4 regions of the Clostridium sp. DL1XJH146 genome follow, and region 3 is predicted to be linked to each of the others. Evidence: predicted binding sites of a transcription regulator. Region 3 holds the regulator's gene; each other region holds the start of a gene.

Region 1 (5,963 bases), on a different contig from region 3:
TAATTGATCCTAAAGCAACAAAGGCAAAGAGATTTAATCAAACATACATTAGTAATTTAAAAATGAAGGCAGAAGGAAGCATAGAAGATATTATTGAACATATAATATATGAAATAAGTTCGACTTTTCCAAATAAAGATGAAATAATAAAAAAAGTTGGTAGAAATATAGATAATTTAGAAGAAATACTAATACAACTTGAAGAGGAAGCTAAAATTTATAAACTAGAACAGAGTGGAAAGAAGAATTATATTCATAGAAAATATATTAGAGGATTAGAAGAAAATATAAATAAAACTTTAGAAAATTATCATAAACAAAACCCTCTTGAAGTAGGTATATTAAAAGAAGAATTCAAAACAAAGGTATTTTCAAAGGATTTGAAAAATAAAATATATAAAGAATTGTTAAAGATACTAGATAGTAAGGCAATGATAGAAGTAAAAGGAAATTATATTTGTAGTATAGGTTTTGAAATAAAGTTGAATGAAGAGCAGAATAATATAAAAAATGAGCTTTTAAGTAAAATTGATGAGGGTAAGTTTTCACCACCAAAATTTAAAGCGTTGACAGAAGACAAGCAAAACATAGAAGAATATAAAAAAGTTTATGATTTATTACTTAAGAGTGGTGAATTAATCAAAATATCTCAAGATATAACTTATTCAAAGGAAAACTATAATTCTGGAAAAGATAAGATTATAACTTATATACAAAAGAATGAAAAGATTACATTGGCAGAGGTTAGGGAGGAATTAAATACTTCAAGACAATATGCTATGGCTTTATTAGAACATCTAGATGAAGTTAAAGTTACTAAAAGAGAGGGTAATGAGCGTAAGCTGACATAATTCGCGCCTTTTTTTATTGACAAAAATTCTAGATTAGTATAGAATTAAAATGCTGTATGGGAGTAGATAGGTGCTGGTGTGCCTGCCAGTCTTCAAAACTGTGTTGGGGCGTTAAGAGCGTCCTGGGTGGGTTCGATTCCCACATATTCCCGCCAAATATAAGACATAACACCTTGGTCAGATAATTTTTATCTTATCAAGGTGTTTTTTAAAAATAAAAACCTATAGAGGTGAGTAGCGTGTTTTTATATTCAAAAAATTTTTTAGTTAGAGACGTTATGTCTAAGAATTTTAATGTCTTTAAAGAAAATTGTGAATTGGACAAAGCTATAGAGAGTATGTTAAGAAACAAATATGAAGAAATTTTTGTTGAAAATAAAAATGAAGAATTAATTGGAGTTCTGACTTTTGTTGATATATCTAGAATAATGCAAAATAATGATTATTCTAGAATGACGTTAAAGGAATTTTTGAATTGTAATTTGATGAGTGTAAGTTCAAATGTGACATTATTAGAGTGTAGGAATATTATGGTTAAGAATAAAATTGGAAGAATGCCTGTAGTTGATTATGGAAAATTAGTAGGAGTTATAAGGAAAAATGAAATTCTTCAGTATTTTTATAAAACTATAGAAGATTCAAGCATGAAATTAGACCATATCCTTAATTCTATATATGAGGCTGTTTGTGTTGTAGATACTGAGGGTATAGTTGTTCTTTGGAATAAAAAGTCAGAAAAACTTTATGGCGTATTGCAAAAGGATATTTTGGGTAAACCAATAAAGAATTTTTTCCCTAATGCTTTGATACTAAAAGTTTTAAAAACTAAAGTTGCTTATGAAAACGTTAATCATGAACCTAAAAAAGATTGCCATATGATTATTACTTCTTCACCAATATGGATAGATGGAGAATTTGCAGGGGCAGTAAGCACAGATAGAGATATTTCTAAAGTTAAAAAGTTAGCTAGTGAATTACAAAAGGCAAATGATACTCTGAAGTTTTTACAAGGAGAAATGAATAGATATTCGCAGGCTGATTTTGGCGGTGTCGTAGGTAAAAGTAAGCAAATAATTGATAAAATTGAAATTGCAAGGAAAGTTGCTGGAACAAAGGCAGCAATATTAATTACAGGCGAGAGCGGGACAGGAAAAGAGGTTTTCTCTAGAGCAATTCACAATTATAGTGGAGAAAAAGGTCATTTTATTCCTGTTAATTGTAGTGCCATTCCGGATGGTTTGTTTGAAAGTGAGTTTTTTGGATACGAACAAGGTGCATTTACAGGAGCTAATAAAAAAGGGAAAATAGGATTATTTGAAATGGCTCAGGGAGGAACTATATTTTTAGATGAAATTGGTGATATGCCACTTTTTATGCAAGCCAAACTTCTGAGAGTACTACAGGAGAAACAAATAATAAGAGTTGGTGGAAATAAGTATATTCCTATAAATACAAGAGTTATATCAGCAACAAATAAAAATTTAATTAAAATGGTTGAAAATGACGAGTTTAGAGAGGATTTATATTATCGTATTAATGTAGTTGAAATAAACTTACCGCCACTTAGGAAAAGGAAAGGTGATATTCCTTTGCTAGTTAATACATTTCTAGAGGAATTATCTAAGAAGAATGGTAAAAAAATACCACAAATAGATAAAAATACTATGAAAATCATACAAAATTATCGTTGGAAGGGAAATATAAGGGAGCTAAAAAATACAATAGAGAATTTAATAGTGTTATCTAAAGATGAGTATATTACAAGTGATTTAATTCCTGAATATATGATAAAAGATATGGATAAAAAAGTTATTAATGATGAAAATTTAGATTTAAAACAATCTATAAAAGAACTTGAAATTAAGCTCATAAAAAAAGCTTTGGTAGAAGGTAAAGGCAATAAAGCGAAAGCAGCAGAGTTATTAAATATACCACGAGCTACCTTGTATTATAAAATGGATAGTTACAAAATAAAGTAACGTCAATAATCTGACAAACGTCAAATTATTGACGTTTTTTTAAAATTATTGGATTTTGATTAGGCTGGTAAATGTTTACAGGAAGTTTGTGTAGCTTATAATGAGAGGAAATTGTCAGCAAACTGGCAGAAGATAACTTTTATTAGTAATTTCTATAAGTGAGTATTATGATATAAAAATTTCCTATATTAGCAATAATCTTAGGTTGATTGAATTTATTTACATAATGTGAAATTATTTTAAGATGGCACAGTAATTGCTAATTATACTATTGTGAAAAAAAGTACAAAAGAATTTGAACGTATTATATGAGGAGGTGAAATAATGAATATCTCTATATTACTAAAACAACATGTAGGAGCTCCGTGCGAACCTATAATAAAGGTTGGAGAAGAGGTCAAGAGAGGACAACTAATAGCAGTTCCAAAAGGTCTAGGAGTAAATATACATTCAAGTGTTTTGGGGAAAGTTGTAGATATTGATGGTAATAATATTGTCATTGATGCCAAAGATGACCAACCTGAAGATTATATAAAAATAAAAGAGGTTGAAAATAACCTTGAGGCAATAAAAGAAGCTGGTATCGTTGGTGCTGGTGGAGCAGGTTTTCCGTCATATATTAAGTTTAATACTGATTTAAAAGGTGGTACTGTCATAGTAAATGCTGCAGAGTGTGAGCCAACATTAAATCATAATACAATGCTTTTAGAAGAAAATCCAGGTATTGTTATTAGAGGACTTAAATATGTAATGGAAATCACAGGTGCTGCAAATGGCTATGTTGCAATAAAGCCTATCCATAAAAAAGCTCTTTTATCGGTAGCAAAGGCTTGCAAATATGAAGAAAACATAGAAGTTAAATTTTTACCTAATATGTACCCAGCTGGTGATGAGAGAGTTATTGTTAGGGAACTTTTGGGAATTGTTTTAGAACCAGGTACTCTACCAATAACTGCAAATGCCATTATTTCAAATGTAGAAACTCTTAAAAATGTAACGTTGGCTATAGAAGAAAGAAGGCCTGTAATTACAAAAGATGTTACTGTAGGTGGAAGATTAAAAGATGCTCAAAAGGGTAGAGTGTTCTTTGATGTACCTATAGGAATGCCTATAGGACATTATATAAAAGAATGTGGTGGATATATTGAACCACATGGAGAAATTGTAATAGGTGGTCCTTTTACAGGAAAACACGGAGAGGAATGGACACCAGTTAATAAAACTTTAGGTGGAATATTAGTGGGCATGCCTTTCCCAACAGAAAAAAGAAAAATTGGAGTTATTGCTTGCGAATGTGGAGCTCAGGAAGAAAGATTAACAGAGATTGCTAATGCTATGGGAGCAGAGGTAGTTGCTACTACAAAATGTAAAAGAATGGTTGAGGTTAATGGAAGATATAGATGCGATAAACCAGGAGTATGCCCAGGTCAGGCAGAAAAAGTACTATATCTAAAAAAAGAAGGTGCGGAGGTTATACTAACTAGTACGTGTCAGGATTGAACTAACACAGTTATGCAAGTAGCTCCTAGGTTAGGGGTTCCCGTATACCATAGTACAGATCATGTGTTAAGGGCCTTTGGTCATAAACTTTATAGAAAAACAGATAATTAGCAAAATATAATTAGCAATGTGCAATTTGCAATGTTCAATAATTGCTAATTGTAAATTGCAAATTGCAAATTAAAACATAAACAAAAAGTTTTTATAAAAACATTAGTTTTTAAAATAACAATATTAAAGATTAAAGCAAAAAACAAGGAGGGAATTAAATGTCTATTACAATAGAAACTGCTAAGGAGCATGCAAATGATGTAGCTATTACATGTTGCAGGTTTGAAGCAGGAACCGTTATTGAACCATCAAATATAGAGGATCCAGATATTGTACCAGATTTAGAAGCGTCAGGATTATTAGAAATACCAGAAAATTGCCTTAAAATCGGTGAGGTTTTAGGTGCAAAATTGAAAGTAACTGTAGATGCTTTAACAGCATTAACTACTGATGTACTTGAAGGTGTTACCTTAATGGAAAAAGAAGAAGAAGTTGAAGAAGAGGATACTCAAGAAATACAAGCTGTATCTCCAGTAGAATCAGTAGCACCAGTAGCACCAGTTACAAGCATTGGTGGCAGCATAGTTAAAATCCATATCGGTGAGGGAAGAGATATTGACTTAGAAATTCCTTTATCAATAGCAGGAGGAGTAGTTGGAGGAGCAGTACCAACAGTTACAAATGTTGTTGCTGAAGAAAAAGCTACAGTTGAAGAAAAGAAATTAGAAGAAAAAGTTATAAGAAGTTTAACAAGAAAGCACTTTAAAATAGAAAAAGTTGAGATCGCAAAAGAAACAAAAATTGAGGGAACAACATTATTCATTAGAGAAGATGTTGTTAAAGATGCAATTAGTACTCAAGATTTAGTAGTAGATATAAAACTAGAAATTATTACACCAGAAAGATATAGCGAATACTCAGAAACAGTAATGGATATTCAACCAATCGCCACAAAAGAAGAAGGCGAAGTAGGAGACGGTATTACAAGGGTACTTGATGGAGTTATTGTAATGGTAACTGGTACTGATGAAAATGGTGTTCAAATAGGAGAATTTGGTTCTTGTGAAGGAAAATTAGATAGAAATATTATGTGGGGAAGACCTGGATCACCAGAAAAAGATGAGATTTTTGTAAAAACACAAGTAACAGTTAAAGCTGGTACAAATATGGAAAGACCAGGACCTATAGCTGCACATGAAGCAACTGACATTATCACTCAAGAAATAAGAGAAGCTCTTAAAGTAGCTGATGAAAGCTTGGTTGTAAGTGAAGAAGAATTTAATCAAGTTCGTCGCCCGGGTAAAAAGAAAGTTGTAATAGTAAAAGAAATCATGGGTCAAGGAGCAATGCATGATAACTTTATATTGCCAGTAGAACCAGCAGGAACACTTGGGGCTAAACCAAATGTTGATTTAGGAAATGTTCCGATAGTTGTTTCTCCACTTCAAGTATTAGATGGATGTATTCATGCATTAACATGTATTGGACCTGCTTCAAAAGAAACTACTAGACATTATTGGAGAGAGCCATTAGTATTAGAAGCTATGCATGATGAAGAAATAGATTTAGTTGGAATAGTATT
Region 2 (5,963 bases), on a different contig from region 3:
TCAATAATATTACTAACAATACTAACAAAATCAATTTCTGATACATCTGCTACTGAAAGAGAAATATCTATATCTACTTCTAGTTTTATATTACTTTCTACAGCATAATTGTTTTTAACTGAAAGTAACCCGTCTATGTACTCATTACCTGTATCATATGTTTTACTTGAAAGCCTAAGGTTCTCACTTACTTTATCAAGATAAACTTTTATTTTGTCATTACAACTATCTTGACTAAGTGCACACATTGCATTTAACACATTTATAGTATTTGAAAAATCATGTTTCTCTTTTCTAATTATATCTACTATAGCTTCTAAGTTTTCAACGTATTGTTTACTTGATTCATAATTAGCTTTTAGCTTATATAACTTAATCTTTTTATTATAATCAAAGTATCCTAATATAATAAAAATTATAAAAATTAAATATACCAAAATATTATATACCCCTATTTTGACATCATTTTGCAAATTTCCTTGAATACTATTAACTAATAAAGCTGCCATAAAAATTTGTAAAACACTATAGGTAACCACATAATCTTCATTCTTTGATGAAAAGTACTTCGTCATTTTATTTTTACCACTTTTTTTGTAAAAAACAAATAAAAAAAACATTTCAAAAAAAATTATAAGGTATCCAATCTGTGCCCCAATTTTAGGCAATTGAACTACTTCCCTCATTCCAACTCGATATATCAAAGAAAAAATAATTAAAACTACGGACTCAATAATAATTATGTATACCGCTCCTAAAATCATTATGATAAAAGAATTAAGCATTTTTACCTCAAACAAAAAAGACGCCAATAACACTACAAAAGTCATTATTATAATTGTGTTAAAAGTTATAGGAACCGATTTTTTTATAAAAATACTAAATATAGTATAGCTCACTATAAAAACAATTGATTTTAAAACCGTATTTCTTGTATTTCTATATTTTTGTGTAAAACTCAAAAATATCAATAAAAATACTATTGATTCACAACAAGCATATATTATTTTTTGCATTTCCATCCCTTCTCACATACTCCCTCAATAAAATTCTATTATAAATTATTCCTTAGAAATCTTAACACTAATTAATAAAAAAAATCTATTTTACTTGTCATAACTTATTATATTTATAATTTATATTAATTTTATTCATTTATCTACTTATATTATTACAAATATATATTTTTATTGTACATATTTGTAATGTTACTGTCAATTTTTTCTTTTATATTTCAATATATTTTAAATTTTACAAATACATTAATTATATCTAAATTAAAATATTATATGAAAACGTCTAAAATTTAAACACAATACCTACTACAGCAGAAATCACAATAAATACTATAGGATGTTTCTTCCACTTATTCGATACATACAATATAACAATAAATAGTAAACATGCCTTTAACTGAAAAAAATCCGTTACTCTATGTGTTTTTAGAAATTCCGTAAAATTAAAAATAGATACTTTAGCAACATTAAATCCTGCCACTGCAATTAATCCTGTAACAGCTGGTCTCAAACCATAAAAAGCTGATTGCACAATAGGTTCTTCATTAAACTTCATAAAATAATGAGCAATTATTATAATTATTATCAATGACGGAGTAATCATACCTAATGTAGCAATAATGGCTCCAATAACATGAGCATTTGTATAACCAACGTAAGTAGCCATATTTATTCCAATTGGCCCTGGTGTTGATTGAGAAATAGCAATCATATTTATAAATTCTTCATAAGTCATCCATGCATGACTTATTGCTTCCCTTTCAATTAGAGGCAACATAGCAAGTCCTCCTCCAATAGTAAACAGTCCTATTTTAAAAAACACTAGAAATAAATTAAGATATATCATTTTTTCGGTAACCTCCAAACTTGATAAAAATACCTATAATGCTAGAAGCAATAATAATCCAAATAGGAGAAATTCCCAAAAATGCTACTATACAAAAACTTACTATAGATATAGTAAATCCTATTTTATCTTTTATAGATTTTTTTCCTATTTTAATAACAGCATTTATAAGCAGTGCAACAACAGCTGCTCTAATACCTGCAAATGCACTTTGAACTACTACATAATCTTGGAAATGTGAAAAAAAAGCAGCAATTATCATGATAATCAATAACGATGGAGTTACCATTCCTAACGTTGCAATAATTGCTCCAACAACACCTTTTACCTTATATCCTATAAAGGTAGCAGTATTTACAGCAATAATTCCTGGAGTAGATTGTCCAATTGCATAATAATCAATGACTTCTTCATCTGTTGCCCAATTTTTAACGTCCACTACTTCTCTTTGTATTATAGGAAGCATTACATATCCTCCACCAAAAGTAAATGCCCCAATTCTAAAAAAGCAACTAAATAATTCCCATAAAACTTTCATAAACTTTCCTCCAAAATCATATAAAATACTTTCTATCAACACATATTATATCACTATTTATATTCAAAATTTAAAAATTAAATTATGTTTTAAATGTTTAATTATAATGAAATATTGTTGGTAGTTATAAGTAATTTGCAATATTAAATTGATGTTAATGTTATTTTCCTCCCATATGCTTGAATTTTTTCAAATTCATATTCCAGCAAATCACTGCATGTAATTGATTGCAACATTTTTTTTTGCTCATACAACAAAAAAACACTTGCTTTTTATAAAATTATATATTATAATCTAAATTGTTAAAAGCTTAACAATAAAACAGTTTAGAATACCATTTTATACAATTGTTTAGGTTACCTATAAGTTAATTAAGACTGTTCATATTTTAATATCGTGTTACAATTTAGTTTAAATAGTTTTTTCTATCCAATTTTTGACAATTATTATTAAATGAAGTTTTTTTTATTTTTGCTAGTTTGTTAAATTTTTATCTATTAATTAGTTTTTAATTCACTTTCAAATAATTTATTATTAATATTTTAATTTTGCGCAAATAATAACCTTAGTAAATCTACTCAAAAAATAAAAAAAAGAGGTGTCTATTGTGAAAGTTACAAATTTAGAAGAATTAAAAGTAAGACTCGAAGAAGTAAGAAAGGCTCAAAAAGAATTTGCTCTTTTCTCTCAAGAAAAAGTTGATGAAATTTTCAGAGCTGCTGCAATGGCTGCAAATGATGCTAGGATTACATTATCAAAAATGGCAGTTGAAGAGACAGGAATGGGTATTGTAGAAGATAAAGTTATAAAGAACCATTTTGCTTCTGAATATATCTACAATAAATATAAAGATGAAAAAACTTGTGGTGTTATTGAAAAAGATGTAACCTTCGGAATTGAAAAAGTAGCAGAGCCAATTGGTGTTGTAGCTGCAATAGTTCCTACTACAAACCCTACATCAACTGCAATTTTCAAAGCTCTAATTGCACTAAAAACTAGAAATGCTATATTCTTCTCTCCACATCCAAGAGCTAAAGGCTGTACTATAGAAGCTGCTAAAATAATTTTAGATGCTGCTGTTAAAGCTGGTGCCCCTAAAAATATCATTGGTTGGATAGATGTTCCTTCATTAGAATTATCCCAAGCAATTATGCAAGAAGCTGATATTATACTGGCTACTGGTGGTCCTGGAATGGTAAAAGCCGCATATTCTTCTGGTAAACCTGCTTTAGGTGTTGGTGCTGGTAATACACCTGCAATAATCGATGAAACAGCTCATTTAAAAATGGCAGTAAGTTCAATTCTACTTTCTAAAACTTTTGATAACGGGGTTATTTGTGCATCTGAGCAAACTGTAATAGTAATGGATGAAGTTTATGATGAAGTTAGAAAAGAATTTGAAGATAGAGGTGCTTACTTCCTTAAAGGTGATGAAATAGATAAGGTAAGAAAGACAATTATAATAAATGGTAGATTAAATGCTGATATCGTTGGACAAACAGCATTTAGAATAGCAGAACTTGCAGGGGTTAAAGTACCTGAATTTGCTAAAGTTTTAATTGGTGAAGTTGAATCAGTTGAACTAGAAGAAGAATTTTCTCATGAAAAATTATCTCCAGTATTAGGTATGTATAGAGTTAAAAGCTTTGATGAAGCACTAACTAAAGCTTCTAGATTAATAGAACTTGGTGGTTTTGGTCATACATCTGTTTTATATACAAACCAAGTTAAATGCAGAGATAGAATCGAAAAATTTGGTCAAATGATGAAAACAGGTAGAACTATGATAAATATGCCTTCTTCACAAGGTGCTATAGGTGATGTTTATAACTTCAAACTTGCTCCATCATTAACACTTGGATGTGGTTCTTGGGGTGGAAACTCAGTTTCTGAGAACGTAGGAGTTAAACACTTATTAAATGTTAAGAGCGTTGCTGAGAGGAGAGAAAACATGCTTTGGTTCAGAGTTCCAGAAAAAGTTTACTTTAAAACAGGTTGTCTTCCAGTTGCATTAAAAGAATTAGAAGATATGGGTAAGAAAAAAGCATTTATAGTAACTGATAAGGTCCTTTACGATTTAGGCTTTGTTGATAATGTTACTAAAACTCTTGAAGAGTCGAATATAGATTATAGAATTTTCTATGATGTTCAACCTGATCCAACTCTTGAAACTGCAAGAAAAGGTGCTGCTGAAATGGCAATATTCAATCCTGATACAATTATATCAGTTGGTGGTGGTTCACCAATGGATGCTGCCAAAATTATGTGGGTTTTATATGAACATCCTGAGGTTAAATTTGAAGATTTAGCAATGAGATTTATGGATATTAGAAAAAGAGTTTATAAGTTCCCTGAAATGGGTAAAAAAGCAATGATGGTTGCAATTCCAACTTCTGCTGGAACAGGTTCTGAAGTAACACCATTCGCTGTAATCACTGATGAAAAAACTGGAGCTAAATATCCTCTAGCAGATTATCAATTAACACCTAACATGGCAATTGTAGATGCTGAATTAATGCTTAATATGCCAAAAGGATTAACTTCTGCTTCTGGTATAGATGCTTTAACTCATGCAATTGAAGCTTATGTATCAGTACTCGCTTCTGAATACACTAATGGAATGGCATTGGAAGCTATTAGATTAATATTCAAATATCTACCTGGAGCATATGCAGAAGGTGCAAACAATATGAAAGCAAGAGAAAAAATGGCTCACGCTTCAACTATGGCAGGAATGGCCTTTGCCAACGCCTTCTTAGGAGTTTGTCACTCAATGGCTCACAAACTAGGTGCAGAACATCATGTACCTCACGGTGTTGCAAACGCATTATTAATTAATGAAACAATTAAATTTAATGCAGTTGATAACCCAAGAAAGCAAGCTGCATTCCCTCAATATAAATATCCAAATGCAAAATCTAGATATGCTAAAATTGCTGACTATCTAAACTTAGGTGGAAATACTGATGAAGAAAAAATAGAACTATTAATGGCTGCAATAGATGAATTAAAATCAACTGTAAATATTCCAAAAACTATAAAGGAATTCGGAGTTTCAGGAACTAAATTCTATGCTACTATTGATACTATGAGTGAAAATGCATTTGATGACCAATGTACTGGAGCTAACCCAAGATATCCGTTGATAAGCGAAATAAAACAAATGTACATTAATGCATTTGAAGGAACTGAAGAAAAAAAAGAAGCACAAAAAAAATCAGCTGCAAAAAAAACTAAATAATAAACTATAATAAATTCAAATAATAATTAAATATAAAAACCAGAGAATATCTCAGTTATAAATTATAGACTACATGGATTATATGTAGTCTATAATTTATTTTATATTTTAATTTGTTATACTATTTGTTTATTATATATTCTCTATTTAGAATAAACCATTATTGCCTCTTCTAATACATCTAATCCATATTCTAATTGTTCATCAGTCATAACTAATGGTGGTAAAAATCTTATTACATTTGAAAATATACCAGCACTAATAAATATAACACCTTTTTCTAAACAATATTTACAGATTTCACTAATGATTTCTTTATAA
Region 3 (5,963 bases):
TAATAAAGAAATAAACGGTAAAGAAAAAATAAAGCAATTACTAATAATATTTATTGATATATATGAGAACTATCCTAACTATTTGAGATTTATAGAGTATTTCGATAACTATATAGTAAAAGAAAATATTTCAAAAGAAAAACTAAAAGAATATGAAAAAAATGTAATAAATTTAAAACCTATTTTTTTAAGTTATTTAGACGAAGGTAAAAAAGATTTGTCAATAAGAGTTGATATTGATAAAGATATATTGTTTGTAACCATTGTAAATTCTATGATGGCCCTTTCTCAGAAATTTATAGTTAGAGGAAATATTTTAAATTTTGATAAAGAGATTAAAGGAAAGAAGCAATTAGAACTTTTTATTGATATGATAATAAGATACCTTAGTGGCTAATTGTATATTGCTAAAATTTCATAAATAAAAACTATTGATTCAAACAATATATTATAAATTAATGAGTCTTTAAAACAGAATTTAAAAATTAAAAGCTGACTTTCTATATTATAGAAAATCAGCTTTTGTATGGTAAATATAAATATTTTGAGAAATTAATTTTCATACGAAATGGTTGTTTTTTCATGATTTACGAAATTAGAATTTAAATTATTTGGGTCAGTTTCAGTAATGATTGTTTCTATAATAAGTTTTCCCATTCTTCATATAATTCTTCTAGTTTTCTTTCACTTTCTTTTAAAGAAAAAGTAATTTTTTCACTTTCTTCTGGATTTGAATAAATTTCTTCTAGACAAAGTTTCGATTGGAATTCTTCAATAGCTTCTTCAGTATCTGCAATTTTTTTCTCAAGGTCTCTAATTTGTTGGCCTTTAATTTGTTGTAATTTTTTTTCTTCATTTTTCTTTTTTCGCTCATTTTTTATTTCTGTTTTTGTTTTTCCTTCTATTTCTTCGATGTTTTCAAATCTAAGAGGATTTTTTTTCTTTTCTACATAGTAACTATAGTTACCTAAATAAGTTTTCAAACCATCTATATTCAATTCGTGGATTTTATGTACAACTTTATTTAAAAAGTATCTATCGTGAGATATCACAAGTAAAGTTCCTTCATAATTTATTAAAGCATTTTCTAAAGCTTCTCTTGACATAACATCTAGGTGATTTGTAGGTTCATCTAATAGTAAGAAATTTGATTGTGAAAGCATTAACTTTAAAAGATTTATTCTACATTTCTCGCCACCACTTAGGTTGGATATTTTTTTAAAAACGTCATCACCAGTAAAAAGGAAAGCAGCTAAGGCGTTACGCACACTCGTTGTTGTCATTGTAGGGAACGTATCCCATACTTCATCTAATATGTTCTTTTCATCATTTAGATTGGATTGCTCTTGGTCATAGTAACCTATCATAACATTCTGGCCTAATTCGAAAAAACCAGAGTCTGGTGATACTTTATTCATTAGTATATTGAATAGTGTAGTTTTACCTCTTCCATTATCGCCTATTAATGCTGTTTTTTCGTTTTTCTTTATTTCTAAATTGAGATTAGTAAATAGAACTTTTTCACCATATGATTTTGAAATATTTTCTGAATAAAGAACGTCATTACCGCTAGTTATTTCTGGCACAAAAGTGAAACTTTTTAAATTTTTTTCCTTTGTAGGGGCATCTATTCTTTCTACTTTATCTAATTGTTTTTGTCTGCTTTCAGCAGCTTTTATACTTTTTTCACGATTAAATGATTTATACTTTTTTATGATATCCTCTTGTCTTTTAATTTCTGCATCTTGAAGTTTAAAGGCTTTTAATTTTTCTTCATATCTTTTTTCTTTTAAAGTGAGGTATTCCGTGTAGTTACCTTTATATATTTCAATTGTTCCACCTTTTAATTCTAAAGTTCTGTTGGTTATAAAGTCTAAGAAAAATCTATCATGTGATATTACTAAAATTGTACCCTTATAGCTTTTTAAATATCCCTCAAGCCATTCAATAGCTTCTAAATCTAAATGGTTAGTAGGTTCATCTAAAAGAAGTATATCGGGATTAATTAAAAGAAGTTTGCAAAGAGAGGCTCTCGTTTTTTGACCACCACTTAAAATATTAATATTTTTAGTATAATCATCTTCAGTAAATCCAAGACCTTTTAGAACTTTGTTGATTTCTGCTTTGTATGTATATCCACCTTTGTTTTGATATAATTCAGTTGTATCTGTATATTTTCTAATAATTTTCTGATGATATTTTTCATTATCAAGGTCATAAGGTTTTGACATTTCGATTTCTAATAATTTTAGATTTTTCTCCATATTTGTTAAATCTTCAAAAACCTTTAGCATTTCATCATATATAGTATTGGTACTTTCTAAAGTTAGATGCTGCGATAGATAACCTAATTTTTTATTTTTATCAACAAATATGTCACCACTATCAGCCTCTATTTTTTTTATTAAAATTTTGAAAAGTGTAGATTTACCGGCACCATTGGGGCCTACTAACCCCACTTTTTCACTATCATTTATATTAAAAGTGGTATTTTTTAGAATTTCATCTACACCATAGCTTTTTTTTATGTTTTTGCAGCTTAAAACTACCATTACATTCCCCACCTTACTCTTGCATATTAGTTTAATTAATATATATTATCAAATAGCTTGCATTTTTAATCATAAATATATAAAATCATATTATATAGTTTAACATTTAATAATGCAAAAAAATAGAGAATAAATATATCATATTTATTGTAATTGTAAATTTGTTATATTATAAATAGTTATTATTATTTTAATTTTAATTCTTAAAGGGAGTGCGCGCATGAATAAAAAAGAAAAAAAGAGCAATGTTTCTATGGCAGTAATAAGAAGATTACCTAAATATCATAGATATTTGCAAGAATTAATTAAGAATGATATTGATAGGATTTCTTCAAGAGAATTAAGTCAAAAAATTGGATTCACAGCTTCACAAATAAGACAAGATTTAAATTGTTTCGGAGATTTTGGACAGCAAGGATATGGATATAATGTTTCAGACTTGTATAGAGAAATTAGTATAATTCTTGGATTAGATTTTCAATACAAAACTGTAATAGTTGGAGCAGGTAATATTGGGCAGGCAATTGCTAATTATACTGAGTTTAACCGACTAGGATTTGAGTTAAAGGGGATTTTTGATGTTAATCCAAAACTAATTGGATTAAAAATAAGAGATGTTGAAGTTAAAGATATTGATAGTCTTAATGATTTTTTAAGTAATTGTGAAGTTGATATTGCGGTTATATGCGTTCCAGGAGAAAATGCTCAAAAGGTTTGTGAGATAGTTGTAAAAAATGGGGTTAGTGGGATATGGAATTTTGCACCGGTAGATATTGAAACACCGGAAAATGTAACTGTAGAAAATGTTCATTTGAGTGAAAGTTTGTTAACTTTAACATATTTATTAAAGCAAAAAATATAATAAGCTCCTAAAAATAGAGTTTTTTTAAGAACTTCACTTTACCTTTGTGAAGTTTTTAATTATAATATAAACTAGAGTAATTTTAAATCTTGTCATTAAGTCTACCCAATAAATATTTTAAGATTTCCTCGGCTATATATATAATTAAAGAGGTGAAAGTAAATGTATAAAATTTTAAAGAGACGAGAACTCGCTCCTGATTTATATCTAATGGATATAGATGCACCTAGAGTAGCAAAATCAGCACAGCCAGGACAGTTTATTATTGTCAAGCTAGACGAAAAGGGAGAAAGGATTCCTTTAACGATTTGTGATTATGATAGGGAAAAAGGTTCTGTCACTATTGTATTCCAACAACTTGGTACATCAACAGTACAGATGGCCCATCTTCAAGAGGGTGACTACGTTAGCGATTTTGTAGGACCACTTGGACAACCTTCAGAATTTATTCATGAAGATATAGAAGAATTAAAAAAGAAGAAGATTATGTTTATTGCGGGTGGAGTTGGAACAGCACCAGTATTTCCACAAGTAAAATGGATGAAAGAACAAGGAATTGATGTTGATGTAATAATTGGTACAAAATCAAAATCAACATTGATTTTAGAAGAAGAAATGAAAGAATATGCTGGGGATTTGTATGTAGCAACAGATGATGGTTCTTATGGATTCCATGGTCTTGTTACAAACTTATTTAAAGAGCTGATAGATAACAAAGGAAAGAAATATGATCATGTAGTAGCAATAGGACCAATGATTATGATGAAATTTGTGTGTCTTATGACAAAAGAATACGACATACCTACAACAGTAAGTCTTAATCCAATTATGGTAGATGGTACAGGCATGTGTGGAGCTTGTAGAGTAAGTATAGGAAATGAAATTAAATTTGCGTGTGTAGATGGACCTGAATTTGATGGACACTTAGTTAATTTTGAAGAAGCTATGAGAAGACAAACTATGTATAAGACAGAAGAAGGAAGAAGTCAACTTAAGGTAGAAGAAGGAGATACACATCATCACAAGGGTGGCTGCGGTTGCGGAGGTGACAACTAATGGATAGAATGCATAAAATACCAGTAAGAGAACAAGATCCTAAGGTTAGAAGTAGAAATTTTGAAGAAGTATGTTATGGATATAATGAGGAAGAAGCTGTTGCAGAAGCACAAAGATGTTTGAATTGTAAAAATCCTAAGTGTGTAGGTGGGTGTCCAGTTTCAATAGATATACCGGGATTTATTGAACATGTAAAGAAAAATGAATTTGAAGAGGCTGCAAGAGTTATTGCCAAGTATAGTTCTTTGCCAGCTGTATGTGGAAGGGTTTGTCCACAAGAAAGCCAATGTGAAGAAAGATGCGTCCTTGGAATAAAAGGAGAACCTGTTTCAATAGGAAAGTTAGAAAGATTTGTAGCTGATTGGGCAAGAGAAAACAATATTGATTTATCTGAAAAGGAAGAAAGCAAAGGTAAAAAAGTAGCTGTAGTTGGTAGTGGGCCTGCTGGACTTACTTGCGCAGGAGATCTTGCTAAAAAAGGCTACGATGTAACTATATTTGAAGCACTTCATGAAGCCGGTGGTGTTTTAGTATATGGTATACCAGAGTTTAGATTACCAAAAGAAAAAGTTGTTAAAGCAGAAATAGAAAATATTAAAAAGCTTGGAGTTAAAATTGAAACAAACGTTATTATAGGAAAAACTACAACAATAGAAGAGTTGATAGAGGATGAAAATTTTGAATCTGTATTTGTAGGTTCAGGAGCAGGTCTTCCTAAATTCATGGGAATTCCTGGTGAGAATTTTAATGGAGTTTTTTCAGCTAATGAATATCTAACAAGAGTTAACCTTATGAAAGCTTATAAAGAAGACTACCAAACACCTGTAAAATCAGGTAAAAGAGTAGCCGTTATAGGTGGTGGAAATGTTGCTATGGATGCAGCAAGAACTGCCCTTAGATTAGGATCTCAATCTCATATAGTATATAGGAGATCAGAGCAAGAACTTCCAGCAAGATTAGAAGAAGTACATCATGCTAAAGAAGAAGGTTTAATCTTAGATATTTTAACAAATCCAGTGGAAATCTTAGCTGACAAAAATGGATGGGTTAGAGGTATGAAATGTATTAAAATGGAATTAGGAGAAGCTGATGCTAGTGGCAGAAGAAGACCAGTACCAATTGAAGGTTCAGAATTTGTAATGGATGTTGATACTGTTATAATGGCATTAGGCACAAGTCCAAACCCACTTATTTGTTCAACAACTAAAGGTTTAGAAGCTAACAAATGGAGATGTCTAGTGGCTGATGAGACAACAGGAAAAACAACTAAAGATAAAGTATATGCAGGTGGAGATGCCGTAACAGGTGCTGCTACTGTTATACTTGCTATGGGAGCTGGTAAAGCTGCTGCTAAAGCTATTGATGAGGAACTTAGTCAACAATAATTTAATATAAAAATTTACGAAAAAGAGAGTCTTTTAGGCTCTCTTTTTGTTATTTTATTTATTGAGAACACTAGAATATTATTGAATTTAAAACTTTGGCTAAGTTAA
Region 4 (5,963 bases), on a different contig from region 3:
TTAAAAAATGACTCTAATACCCTTCCTTTAAATACAGATCAAAAAGTTTTACTAGTAGGTCCCGGTGCAAATAATCTAGGCTTGCAATGTGGTGGATGGACAATGGAATGGCAAGGTATAGAAGAAAATGATTTAACTTCTGGAACCACTATTAGACAAGCTTTTAAGGATAAGCTTGGTGATAATTTAATTACTTCTTTCTCAAAAGCAGATGAAGTAGATATAGTGGTGGTGGTCTTAGCTGAAAAACCTTATGCTGAAGGATTTGGAGATAATGGAGAATTAACACTAGATAGTATTACTGGCTATAAAAGTAATATTGATATTCTAGAAAAAGTTAAAGAGCTAGATAAGCCTATTGTTACAATACTCTTAGCTGGTAGACCTTTGCTTATAGATGATTATGTCAATGATTGGGATTCTTTTGTTATGGCTTGGCTACCTGGCACAGAAGGAAATGGAGTATCCGATGTAATCTTTGGAGATTATAATTTTAAAGGGACTCTTCCAATGACTTGGCCGAAAACAATCGAGCAAGCTGATGATTCAGTGATTATGGATGATTATAATGGCGGTAATTATCAGTATGAATACGATTTTGGCTTAAAATACTAAAATCACTGTCCTTTTATCATAAATAGAAATTATTTCCTATTTAATTAAAAAATCTCAGAAGATAATCTTCTGAGATTTTTTATATTTCAATTAATTATTATTCTGCTAATTTTGCTGCATTAGTACCAGCAATTCTACCAAATGTAGTGATATCAGCCATAGCATTTCCGCCTAATCTATTAGCACCATGTACTCCACCAGTAACTTCTCCTGCTGCAAATAATCCTTCGATAACATCACCAGAATTATTTATTACTTGAGTATCAGTATTGATCATTAACCCACCCATAGTATGGTGAACAGCTGGTCCAACTTCTACAGCATAGTAAGGTCCAACATTAAGTTCTGTTTTCATATTATCTCTTGCAAAATCTTTATCTTCGCCTGCTGCTACGTATGTGTTATAAGTAGTAACTGTATTTTCTAATTCAGTACCATCTACACCAATAGCTTCAGCTAATTCTGTTAAAGTTTCTGCTTCTGTTAATAATCCTAATTTAGCATATGTTTCTATAGCACTTAAACTTTCTCTTACAGTTTGATCAAATACTAAGAAAGCAGTTTGTCCTTCTTGCTCTAATTCTGCTGCTGATACAACCGCTCTTGTTTCTAATTCATTAATAAATCTCTTAGCATCTCTATTAACTAATATAGCTCCATTACCTCTAACTGCTTCTGTTATCATTTTATTCTTTTCAGGTACTACAGTTGGGTGAGTTTGGATTTGCTCCATGTCAACTAATTCTACATCTAATGGCTCAACAAGACCAATAGCATCTCCAGTAGCACCAGGACCATTTGTAGTTCCGAATCCTTCTAATTCTGCTTTGTATTCAACTACCATTTCTGGATTAGCTCCAAATCCACCAGTTGCAATAACAACAGCTTTTGCATTTATAGCGTACTCATTACCTTTAGCATCTTCAACTTTAATTCCTGTAACTTTTCCATCTGCAGAAATTATGTCTACAGCTTTTGTTTCTAATCTAATTTCAATTCCTAAATCTTCAGCTTTTGCACTTAATACTTCAACTATGTGATTACCAACTGCTGCTCCACCTGTAGGTCTATGAGCTCTATTAACGCTAGCTCCACCTAGTATACCAACATCACTTAAATCTGCTCCTCTTTCAACTAACCAATCAACAGTTTCTGCAGAATTTTCAGCTAATACTTGTACTAAGTCAGGATTATTTAAGTTATCTCCACCCTTCATAGTATCTTCAACAAATAATTCTACACTATCTTCATATCCTGCTTCTTCTTGATATACAGTTTCAGCAGCGTTTAATCCACCTGTTGCATAACTAGTATTACCACCAAGAATTGCATTTTTTTCAACTAAAATTACTTTTGCTCCATCTTCAGTAGCTTGAATTGCTGCTGTAAGACCAGCACCACCGCCACCAATAATAACAACTTCAGTGTCAACATCTTCAACTATTTCTGCGTCAACCTCTACTGAGTTTGCTACTAATTCAACTTCTGATTTACTAAGTGCATCTGCTACAGCAGCTAATATTGCTGTACTTGTAACAGTTGCCCCTGATATAACATCTATATCAGCACTATTTGCCTCTACAACATTATCAATAACTTGTACAAAGACATCATCAGTAAACTCTGATTCATTGCTTTCTACAACGTCTATCTTCTTAATTTCTGCATCTTCAACTGTAACCTCTACTTTAATTATTCCATTCTTACCTTCTGCTTCACCGGCTAATACAGTAGATTCACTTTTAGATGATGATCCACATGCTACCAATGATACTGCTAATACAAGTACCAATAATAATGATGTTAACTTCTTTAAATTTTTCATAATTCCTCCCCTTAGTTCTAAGTTTGTTTAATTTTTAACTATCTACAGATGTATTGTATAATATAAATAATATTTATTCAATTTAAATTAATATTATTTATATTGTTCATTTTGTTAAATAAATATCATTATTACTAAATACATCTTATTTTTAAGCAATATTTTATTCTTTTTTGTCAATTTTAAATTATATTATAAATATATTGCTTAAAACTAAAAAAGTGTAGTGCTCAAATATATTGAACCCTACACCTTCTGTTATACTTAATTATTCATAATCATTGTTAAATTTATATCCATTATTAAATTTATATTTATTTAAAGGTCTTCCTATCTTACCGTATTCCATTTCTAAAACCACTTTGCCTTCTTTCTCTAAGATATCAAGATATCTTCTAGCTGTAATTCTAGAAACTCCTACTAATTCAGCAATTTCTTTAGCAGTAATACTTTTATCTCCTATCTTTTCAATACAATTAATTATTTTTTCATAGGTGTGTTGGCTAACGCCTTTCACGTCTCTTATATCCTTTATATCTTCAAATACATTTACTTTATCTTTATTTTCCTTAAAGACAACTTGGTCTATAATATCTTGTTCAGCATTCTTCTTTTCTGTAAAACTAACCTTTCTACTTTTATATTGTTCTAATGCATCTTTAAATCTCTTAAAAGTAAAAGGTTTTATAATGTAATCCACTGCCCCAAAACGGAATGCGCTCTCCACTGTCTCAATACTTTTATCTGCAGTAATCAATATAACATCACAATTCAATTCATTTGTTCTAATCCACTTAAGAAAATCAAGGCCTACTCCTTTTGATAAAAACATATCTAGCAAGACTAAATTCACAGAGCCTTTAGTAATTTCTTCTTTTGCTTCCTCAATACTCCCAACACTTGCCTGTAAATTGTACCCTTCAACTTTTCCTAAAAATTTCTCATTTATCTCTCTAACCATTGGGTCGTCTTCGATTATTAATACATTAATCATTTTATACACCCCTCTTCATAGGTATTGTAATATCCCAAGTTGTCCCTTGATTTACTATAATATTAATGTTTCCTCCTGCCCTATCTATTATTTGCTTTATTATCCATAAACCAATTCCTCTGTTGCCTTCTTTTGTGGTTGTTCCTCTTTCAAATATCTTATCTTTTATTTCTTTATCAATTCCTCGTCCATTATCCTGAACAAGTATTTTAAGCTCACTCTCATCTGTTCTTATACTTACATTTATTTTACCATTATTTATTTTAATTAATTCATCTAAAGCATTCTCAATTAAATTCCCGATAATAGAACAAATATCACCTTCTGTTATACTTTCTGGTATTTCTTCTAAATAAGAATTAGGGTCAATTTCCAAGTTAATTCTAAGTTCTTTAGCCTTATAATACTTTGCTAATAATATACCTGCCACATAAGATTTTTTAATATTTTTGTGTAAATTACTTGTTACTTTTTCTCTTGTCTCAGATAACTCTGATATGTAATCAACAGCTTTATCATATTCTTCTAACTGAATTAACCCAGATATTGTATGAAGCTTATTCATATATTCATGACTTTGAGCTCTTAATTCATTAGTCATTTTTTTAATTCCTATTAACTCCTCAGCCATTTCTTTTACTTCTGTTAGATCTTGAAAGCTTGATACAACACCCGCTATGTCGTCCTTATAATCTTTTAATAATGTATGACTACATATAATATATTTATTCAATCCTATCTTCATCTCTTTATTATAAACTGATTCTTTTGTGTCTAAGACTTGTATAACCTGATCCATATACGCTTTACTAAATTCTGAAATATTTCTCCCTATATCTTCCTCTTTTAAATTGAACACTAATTTTGCTGCTTTATTAAATAACATTATTTCACCATTTAAATCAACTGCCAATATACCATTTTTTAGACTTTGAAGAACTATTTCTCTTTGTGCCATTAAAAGTGCAATTTCTTTAGGTTCTAGTCCAAATATAGCTTTTTTTATATTAAAAGCTAATAATGCTGCCCCTACAATTCCTCCAATAATACCTATCATAAAAAACAATTTAAAATTATTTGTATATGGAGCTATTTCTTTATTTACAGTATCATTCAAAAGTCCTACTAAAACAGCACCTACCTGTTCTCCATTGTAATATATAGGTGCAAATGCCCTTATAGCTGAAATCAATACATTCCTATCTGCTGAAACATAAGCCTCACCATTTTCAAGGACTCTTTTCTCTCCACCACTTCTATAAACTTTACCCAAAGCATTTTCATAGGGATAAGAATATTTTATACCATCCATATCCATAACAATAATATACTGAAATCTAGTCTCTTTTCGAATACTTTCTACTAATTCTTGAATTTCATTATAATCTTTAGTTGTAGCCAGAATTTCCTCAATAGTATCTAATGAAGCTACTGTTCTTGCCATATCCATAGCATTATTACCCATCTGAGTCTCTACTGTTTTTCCTATTTGTTCAGATGTTAAAAAACCAACGCTTCCGACAACTAAAGTCAGAAGTAAAGTAACAAATAAAGCAATTTTATATTCAATTTTCAATAATTGTTCACTCCTTAACTCTAGCTTTATCTATTGCATCTTCTATAGCATTGATCAATCCTTTACTTGTAAGTGTTGCACCAGCTACAACCTTTACATCACTAGAATTAGCTTTTATAACCCTCTCTGGAATATTAGCATAGACAATTTCCATTAACTCAGGTGTTTCCTGTTCTTCTATTATTTTAACTCCCCTTATTCTAGAATCTTCAATTAACACTGATACTTTAATATCTCCATGGTGTCCTTCTCCTATACCCTCGTATACTCCATCTTCATAAATATGCTGTATCTTACTTAAGGGTAATGAAAATAATATAACTATAGCTAGCATCACAACTACTATGAATAGTTTTTTTGTTTTTTTCATATCTTATCTCACCTTTTTCCATGGGCATAGAATTATTTCTACTATATCTACTAGGAAAAATAACACTACTCCCACTAAACTTAACATAACAATAGCTGAATACATCTCAATATAATTAATCCTCATCCATGAATCCATTATTAAATATCCCATACCAAATTGAGTCCCAAAATTTTCTGCTATAAACAATATTGATATAGCTGTTCCAATACTAATACGTAACGATGTAAGAATTGTTGAGTATATACCAGGGAAAATAATTTCCATAATAATTTCCTTGTCGCTTGCCCCTAAGGAATACATAGTGTAATAAATTTCATCAGGTATATTTTTTACTTTATCTCTAATATTTACTACTATAGGGAAAAAAGTTATTAAAATTATCATTGCTATTTTAGGCCCCTCCCCTAATCCTAAAAATAACATAACTACCGGTAGTAGAGCTGTTTTAGGAACAGGGTAATTGAAATATAAAATAGGAGAAAAAATCTGGTCTATTTTTTTATAATATCCCATCAATATACCCAAAGGTACCGCAACAATTAAAGTAATAAGAATACCTAACAAAATCCTCTTTATGCTA

What was found. Region 3 encodes Rex, which represses fermentation and respiration genes when NADH is low (regulators of the CRP and FNR family bind a similar motif). Its sites were predicted from a motif close to ATTGTTAANNNNTTAACAAT; they were not measured.
Region 1: a site for Rex is predicted at 3,101-3,120, ahead of prdC (proline reductase-associated electron transfer protein PrdC). Genes of this name have one in related genera too.
Region 2: a site for Rex is predicted at 2,880-2,899, ahead of adhE (bifunctional acetaldehyde-CoA/alcohol dehydrogenase). Genes of this name have one in related genera too.
Region 4: a site for Rex is predicted at 2,551-2,570, ahead of ACVHXK_RS03450 (flavocytochrome c). Genes of this name have one in related genera too.

What each region holds. Positions count from the first base shown of each region.
Region 1 covers NZ_JBTVVN010000008.1:66,754-72,716, reverse strand. The annotation lists gene selB (selenocysteine-specific translation elongation factor) at 1-851, shown strand, start outside; tRNA gene ACVHXK_RS05895 (tRNA-Sec) at 910-1,006, shown strand; gene prdR (sigma-54 dependent transcriptional regulator PrdR) at 1,091-2,830, shown strand; gene prdC (proline reductase-associated electron transfer protein PrdC) at 3,155-4,441, shown strand; gene prdA (D-proline reductase (dithiol) proprotein PrdA) at 4,600-5,963, shown strand, end outside.
Region 2 covers NZ_JBTVVN010000016.1:32,318-38,280, forward strand. The annotation lists gene ACVHXK_RS09560 (sensor histidine kinase) at 1-1,016, opposite strand, end outside; gene ACVHXK_RS09565 (chromate transporter) at 1,300-1,863, opposite strand; gene ACVHXK_RS09570 (chromate transporter) at 1,850-2,401, opposite strand; gene adhE (bifunctional acetaldehyde-CoA/alcohol dehydrogenase) at 3,009-5,642, shown strand; gene gabT (4-aminobutyrate--2-oxoglutarate transaminase) at 5,786-5,963, opposite strand, start outside.
Region 3 covers NZ_JBTVVN010000023.1:46,414-52,376, reverse strand. The annotation lists gene ACVHXK_RS11975 (TetR/AcrR family transcriptional regulator) at 1-397, shown strand, start outside; gene ACVHXK_RS11970 (ABC-F family ATP-binding cassette domain-containing protein) at 639-2,552, opposite strand; gene ACVHXK_RS11965 (redox-sensing transcriptional repressor Rex) at 2,773-3,414, shown strand; gene ACVHXK_RS11960 (sulfide/dihydroorotate dehydrogenase-like FAD/NAD-binding protein) at 3,577-4,470, shown strand; gene gltA (NADPH-dependent glutamate synthase) at 4,470-5,855, shown strand.
Region 4 covers NZ_JBTVVN010000004.1:62,081-68,043, forward strand. The annotation lists gene ACVHXK_RS03445 (glycoside hydrolase family 3 protein) at 1-615, shown strand, start outside; gene ACVHXK_RS03450 (flavocytochrome c) at 713-2,440, opposite strand; gene ACVHXK_RS03455 (response regulator) at 2,709-3,434, opposite strand; gene ACVHXK_RS03460 (ATP-binding protein) at 3,436-5,010, opposite strand; gene ACVHXK_RS03465 (FMN-binding protein) at 5,018-5,380, opposite strand; gene ACVHXK_RS03470 (ABC transporter permease) at 5,384-5,963, opposite strand, start outside.